3 regions of the Megasphaera sp. SW808 genome follow, and region 1 is predicted to be linked to each of the others. Evidence: riboswitches for the same ligand, from Rfam matches in the RefSeq annotation. Region 1 holds a riboswitch; each other region holds the start of a gene.

The links. Region 1 has a riboswitch for FMN ahead of ribD (bifunctional diaminohydroxyphosphoribosylaminopyrimidine deaminase/5-amino-6-(5-phosphoribosylamino)uracil reductase RibD). Riboswitches for the same ligand answer to the same signal wherever they lie in the genome.
Region 2: it holds a riboswitch for FMN, as region 1 does, so the genes downstream of both, E0L13_RS00760 (bifunctional 3,4-dihydroxy-2-butanone-4-phosphate synthase/GTP cyclohydrolase II) here and ribD (bifunctional diaminohydroxyphosphoribosylaminopyrimidine deaminase/5-amino-6-(5-phosphoribosylamino)uracil reductase RibD) in region 1, are expected to answer to the same signal.
Region 3: it holds a riboswitch for FMN, as region 1 does, so the genes downstream of both, E0L13_RS08790 (FGGY family carbohydrate kinase) here and ribD (bifunctional diaminohydroxyphosphoribosylaminopyrimidine deaminase/5-amino-6-(5-phosphoribosylamino)uracil reductase RibD) in region 1, are expected to answer to the same signal.

Annotation. Positions count from the first base shown of each region.
Region 1 covers NZ_SJOT01000002.1:54,710-56,968, forward strand. Annotated here, with positions in the region: gene ribD (bifunctional diaminohydroxyphosphoribosylaminopyrimidine deaminase/5-amino-6-(5-phosphoribosylamino)uracil reductase RibD) at 1-803, opposite strand, end outside; FMN riboswitch at 903-1,039, opposite strand; gene rpe (ribulose-phosphate 3-epimerase) at 1,097-1,741, opposite strand; gene rsgA (ribosome small subunit-dependent GTPase A) at 1,744-2,259, opposite strand, start outside.
Region 2 covers NZ_SJOT01000001.1:161,239-163,497, reverse strand. Annotated here, with positions in the region: gene E0L13_RS00765 (FAD-binding oxidoreductase) at 1-496, shown strand, start outside; FMN riboswitch at 571-702, shown strand; gene E0L13_RS00760 (bifunctional 3,4-dihydroxy-2-butanone-4-phosphate synthase/GTP cyclohydrolase II) at 800-2,017, shown strand; gene E0L13_RS00755 (Crp/Fnr family transcriptional regulator) at 2,097-2,259, opposite strand, start outside.
Region 3 covers NZ_SJOT01000022.1:48,405-50,663, reverse strand. Annotated here, with positions in the region: gene E0L13_RS08795 (LysR family transcriptional regulator) at 1-415, shown strand, start outside; FMN riboswitch at 545-681, shown strand; gene E0L13_RS08790 (FGGY family carbohydrate kinase) at 781-2,259, shown strand, end outside.

The DNA of each region.
Region 1 (2,259 bases):
AGGACAGTGACGCCCATGTTTTTCAATTCTCTCATCTTTTCTACCGGGCAGAGGGACGTCGTCACGACGATGGTCGGCGACGTCTTATCCGTCAGGACGAGGGAATTTAGGGGAATGTGGCCCTGCGAATCCATGATGATGCGTACTGGCTGGTGAGGCTCGTCATGGGCTTCGCGGCGGATGCGGCAGGTCAGCAGCGGATTGTCAAGCTTGACCGTATTGATGCCGACGAGGATGCCGTCGTAGATAGAGCGCAGGTAGTGGCCGTAATTGCGGGCCCATTGATTCGTAATCCACTGGGATTTTCCCGTCCGCGAGGCGATGCAGCCGTCGAGGCTCTGCGCTATTTTGACGGCGATAAACGGCTTCTGCACCATCATGTTTTTAATGAATACTTCGTTCAGCTGAGCGGCTTCCTTGGAAAGCAGCCCGATTTCGACAGGTATGCCGGCCTGCCGGAGAATGGCCGCGCCCTTTCCCGCTACGAGGGGGTTAGGATCCAGCATGGCGATGACGACCTTGCCGACTCCCTTTTCCACGAGCGTGCGGGCGCAGGGCGGCGTCCGCCCGTAATGCGCGCAGGGTTCCAGCGTAACGTATACCGTCGCGCCCTTTGCCTTGTCGCCGGCTTCGCGCAGGGCCCATACTTCCGCATGGGGCGTGCCGGCCTGGCGATGGTAGCCCGTGCCGACGATTTCACCGTCTTTTACGATGACGCAGCCGACGGCCGGATTCGGCGTTGTATACCCTAAGGCCAGCTTTGCCAGCTCCAGGGCTTTTCTCATATAATCTACCGGTTCCAAATCTGTCATTCCTTTCCTGATAGATTTTGTTATAAAAAATAAAAAGGCTACGGGTATGGAAACCCAATAGCCTTTTGCGCACAACAAAAATAAACGAAACGTCGTCTTTTCCCATCCAGACTATACTGTCGGTACCGAAATCGCATCGGTTCAGCCCCGCTTACGCCAGGCTAGCGGACTATACCGCCGGTCAGGAATTGAAAGCTGCCCTTTCTCACCTTGCCCCAAAGACTATTATTCATATCCACCTATGATTTTAGCACATAAGGGATAGAAATACAAGTACAGACTTCTTACCGCAGCGCGGCGATGGCCGCTGCCCGGTCTGCCGCTCCAAATACGGCGCTTCCCGCAACGAGGAAGGTAGCGCCGGCTTCCTTGACCGCCTGTACTGTATCGGCGTTGACGCCGCCGTCTACTTCTACGACGGCTTCCGTGTTGCCGACGGAATCGAGCAGCGCCCTGGCTTCACGGATTTTATCCAGCGAATACGGAATGAATTTCTGGCCGCCGAAACCGGGATTGACGCTCATGATGAGGATCATATCGAGCTGCGCCGCCACGCAGGATAAAGACGATACGGGCGTAGCCGGATTCAAGGCAACGCCGCACTTCATGCCGGCGCTGCGGATATGCTGCAGCGTGCTGTCCAGGTGAGGACACGCTTCCTGATGGACTGTAACGTACTGCACGCCGGCTTTTGCCAGGCCGTCTACGTATACGTCGGGATGTTCGACCATCAAATGGGCGTCGAAGGGAATGGAAACGTGCTTCCGCAAGGCGGCGATGATCGGCACGCCGAACGTCAGGTTCGGCACGAAATGGCCGTCCATCATATCGAGATGGATGCAGTCTGCTCCCTTTGATTCTACGTCTTTAATTTCTTCAGCCAGCCGGGAAAAATCGGCGGACAAAATAGAAGGACAAATGTGTATCATACCTATCGGTTCCTTTCGAGAATAGAATTGACGATTTTGCAGTACGTTTCATACCGTTCTTTCTGTATCTTGCCTTCGGCAACGGCATCCTTTACGGGGCAGTCCGGCTCCGACAAGTGGAGGCATGACGAAAAGCGGCAGCGTCCGCCGTAAGGCGTCATGTCAGGAAATAAGGCGAAGACCTCCCCTTTGTCGAGATGTTCGAATTCCAGCGAACTGAATCCCGGCGTATCGATGACATACGTATCGCCTTCCAGCTGCATGATTTCCGAGTGCCTCGTCGTATGGCGGCCCCGCTTTATTTTTTCGCTGACTGAGCCGACAGACAGGTCCCGCCCTAAAATCTGAGACAGCAGGCTCGACTTCCCGACGCCGGACGGCCCGGCAAATACGGTCATCTTATGAGGAAGCAAAGCCTTGATGGAGTCCAGCCCTTCGCCGGTAACGGCAGACACAAGATAGACATCATAGCCGCAGGTTTCATAAAAGGCTTTATAAGCTTCCGCTGTTTCACGGTC
Region 2 (2,259 bases), on a different contig from region 1:
AGACGAGCTCTGCACGCACCACGGCGCGTCGTCGGTCCTCGTCGCCGACCACAATAAAATCTGGCAGGCCCGCAAGGCCTTCGCCGAAGCAGTCCGCGCCGAAAGCCTCATCGTCAGTAAAGAAGACGTCGTCGTCCCCGTCGACCAGGAACCGCTCCTGCTGGCGGAAATTCTCCGCCTGGCCGGCAAATACGGCCTGATCACCCGCATTGCCAGCCACGCCGGCGACGGCAACATCCATCTCAACATCTTAAAGCCCGACGATACGCCCTACGAAGACTGGGCCCGCCGGGTCGAACAAAACCAGCAGGAGCTGTACGCCTTCATCTACGCCCACGGCGGCCGTTTATCGGGCGAGCACGGCATCGGCTTTAAGCGGAAGCATTTAATGGAAGAATTTACCAATCCCGACGAGCTGGCCATGATGAAAGCTATCAAAAAGGCCCTGGACCCCAGCAATATCCTCAATCCGGGCAAAATATTCGACATAGAATAGGCCTGTCCCAGCCCGGCCGGCCGCGGCGGCTCTTGCCAAGGATAGCCATTCTGTGTATAATGATTCATGTAGTCATATATCTTCAGGGCAGGGTGAAATTCCCGATCGGCGGTATAGTCCGCGAACGCTACGGCGTAGGAGCCATGTGCTCGTGATTTGGTGCGATTCCAAAACCGACAGTATAGTCTGGATGGAAGAAGATACGATGGAGCTGCCTCCGCGCAGCTTGTGTTGTGTTGACCAAAAAGCCCTGACGCTGCTGGACAGACCGTCAGGGCTTTATCATATTCAGGAGGTTTTATTGTGGCAAAGGAAAACAGAAAATTCAATACCGTAGAAGAAGCAATCGAAGAATTGCAAGCCGGGCATATCATCATCGTCACCGACGACCCGGATAGAGAAAATGAAGGCGACTTTATCTGCGCCGCCCAGTACTGCACGACAGAAAACATGAACTTCATGGCAACCCACGGCAAGGGCCTCATCTGCATGCCCATGAGCATCGAATACGCCCGCAAGCTCGGTTTGCCGCCGATGGTAAGCGACAATACGGACAATCACGAAACGGCCTTCACCGTCTCCATCGACCACGTCGATACGACGACGGGCATTTCCGCCGTAGAACGGGCGCTGACGGCCCGCAAATGCACGGAAGAAACGGCCCGTCCCGAAGACTTCCGCCGTCCCGGCCATAACTTCCCCTTAATCGCCAAGCGCGGCGGAGTCCTGGCCCGCAACGGCCATACGGAAGCGACGGTCGACCTCATGCGCCTCGCCGGCCTGAAGCAAGTCGGCCTGTGCTGCGAAATCATGGCCGACGACGGCACGATGATGCAGACGCCGCAGCTGTGGGAATTGGCCGACAAGTACAATTTAAAATTCATCACCATTCACGACCTGCAGAACTACTGCCGCCGTCACGACAAGCACGTCGTCCGCGAAGCCGTCGCTAAGATGCCGACGAAATTCGGCGAATTCAAAATTTACGGCTACGTCAACGACCTGACGGGCGAACACCACGTCGCCCTCGTCAAAGGCGACATCGGCGACGGTAAAAACCTGCTCTGCCGCGTCCACTCCGAATGCCTGACCGGCGACGTATTCGGCTCGTGCCGCTGCGACTGCGGCGAACAGCTGGCCGCTGCCATGACCCAGATCAACGCCGAAGGCCGGGGCATTCTCCTCTACATGCGCCAGGAAGGCCGGGGCATCGGCCTCATCAACAAGCTGAAGGCCTACGTCCTCCAGGAACAGGGCTATGACACCGTAGAAGCCAATGAAAAGCTGGGCTTTGCGCCAGACCTGCGCGAATATTGGATCGGCGCTCAGATTCTGCAGGATTTGGGCGCCAAAGAACTGCGCCTGCTGACGAACAACCCGGAAAAAATCTACGGCCTCGAAGGCTTCGGCGTAGAAATCGTAGAACGCGTGCCGATTGAAATGAAGCCCCAGGAATTCGACGAATTCTATTTGGAAACGAAAAAGCATAAGATGGGACATATTCTTCCCCACCTGCGCTAATACAGCGTAATTATCTAAGAAAAAGAGCAGCATGCAGATTCTGAATAACCATCGGAATTCTGCTGCTGCTCTTTTTGGCTTATACCTGCGGTTCTTTCAAAATAAACTTATCTTTGTAATAGTCAATCAGCCCATCTTTTTTCATCCGGCTCAGCTCTGCCGACATGGCGCTCCGGTCGACAGAGAGAAAATCGGCCAGCTGCTGTCGGTTAAAGGGCAGTGTAAACGACGAAGATTCCTGC
Region 3 (2,259 bases), on a different contig from region 1:
CAAGGACCGCTGGACCGTGCTGATGCGGCAGGATCATCCCATGGCGGCGAAGGAGGCCGTCGAGCCGCAGGATCTGGCCGGGCAGCGCCTCATCATGCCGGCCCGCTTGTCCGTAAAAAATCAGGTCGAAGCCTGGCTGGGGCGATGGCAGTCCGACGTGCGCCTGGCCGTGTACATGAATCTGTCGGCATACAACAAGATGGTCCTGACGGACAACGGCGTCGGCCTGGCCTTGGGGCTGGACTTCGACACGGTCTTGCCGGGCTTGTGCATGCGCCCTATGAAGCCGTTCATCGAAAACGGCAGCTACATGGTCTGGAAAAAGAACCAGTTCTTGTCGCCGCTGCTGGAACGGTTCATCGAGTTTACGGAAGTATATCTGCAGGAGCACTATGGAGCGCAGCGCGGTGAATAGGGCACCGGCGTCTGGACAAAGGCGTTTCACCGGGCGGGCTTTGCTTTTGCCGTCGTCTTACTTGTTTTTTCCATTCCATCGTAGTATGATATATATGTAAAAAATACATAATATATTTACATTAATATATTTAGTCTTTGAGGCAAGGTGAGAAAGGGAAATCCTTTCAGAGTCCTGACCGGCGGTGATAGTCCGCAACCTCCTGAGGGAGCTGACCCGGCGAAATTCCGGGACCGACAGTATAGTCTGGATGAGAAAAGACTTCGGGCGTGGCACAGGTGTGTTTGCCGTGCCGTTCTCAAGTGCGAAAAGGCTGGATGTATTCCGGCCTTTTTTTGATTTGCCGCAAGATAGAAGGGCAGGTAATGGATATGGAAAAGAAATATTATTTGGGATTTGACGCCGGGACGCAGAGCGTAAAGGTCGCCGTGTACAGCGAGGACATGGAATGCGTAGCTATGGATACGGCCAAGACGACGCTGTATTATCCTCACCCCGGCTGGGTGCAGATGGACGTAGACGAATATTACCGCCTCATCAAGCAGTGCATGGCGTCGTGCAGCCGCCAGCTGGAAGAGAAGGGGATTTCCCCAGCGGCAGTGCGGGCCATTATGGGCGACGGCATCATCTGCGGCATCGCCGGCGTCGACGCCGAAGGGAACGCCGTGACGCCGTACGTCAACTATCTGGACAGCCGCACGGCCGACGACGTAGAAGCGCTGAAAGAACTCAAGCTGGATATCTGGGCGGCCGAAACGGGCAACGCTGAGCCCAACGTCATGTTCCCGGCTATGTTTGCTCGCTGGTTCATGAAGCATATTCCGGCCTTTAAGGAAAAGGGCGTCAAGTTCGTCCACAACTGCCCGTACGTCCTCATGCATCTGGCCGGATTGCAGGGAGAAGACGCCTTTATCGACTGGGGCGCTATGTCCGGCTGGGGCCTGGGCTACAACGTCGTGACCAAGGAGTGGTCCGATGAGCAGCTGCGCATCCTGGGCATCGACAAGAAATACATGCCGCGTATCGTCAAGCCCTGGGACATTATTGGACATCTCTGCGAAGACGATGCTCTGGAAACGGGCTTCCCTGCCGGTATTCCCATTTGCGCCGGCGCCGGCGATACGATGGAATCCATGATGGGCAGCGGCATTCTGGAAGCGGGCAAGGCCGTCGACGTAGCCGGCACGTGCGCTATGTTCTGCGCCGCCACGGACGGCATCATTCCTGAATTGTCCGTACCGGGCAGCGGCCTCATCTTCAATTCGGGCACCTTGCCGGGAACGTATTTCTACTGGGGAATGGTGCGGACCGGCGGACTGGCCCTGCGCTGGTTCAAGGATTCGATTTGCCGCCGCGAAGACGACGACTACTATGCCGAGCTGGACGTGCTGGCAGCACGCCATACGGCCGGCTGCGACGGGGCGATGTTCATTCCCTACCTGACGGGCGGCAACGGCGATTTCCCCCATGTGCGCGGTACCTTCACGGGCCTGACCCTAGACTCGGACCAGGGGGCGATGTGGCGCTGCGTCCTCGAAGGCATCGGCTACGACTACATGGAAGTTACCGACCGGTACCGGGCGGCAGGCATCGACCTGACGACCCTGACCATTACGGAAGGCGGCAGCCGTGACGATTTGTGGAATCAGATCAAGGCTGACATGCTGGACACGCAGGTATCGACGCTGCGCGTCGCCGGCGGGGCCGTGCCGACAAACTGCATCGTAGCCGCCTACGGAGCCGGCGATATTGCCGACCTCAAGCAGGCTCTCCAGCGGCAGCTCGCCGTTCACAAGACCTTTATGCCGAATAAGGACAACACGGCCATGTACAGGCGGCAATAC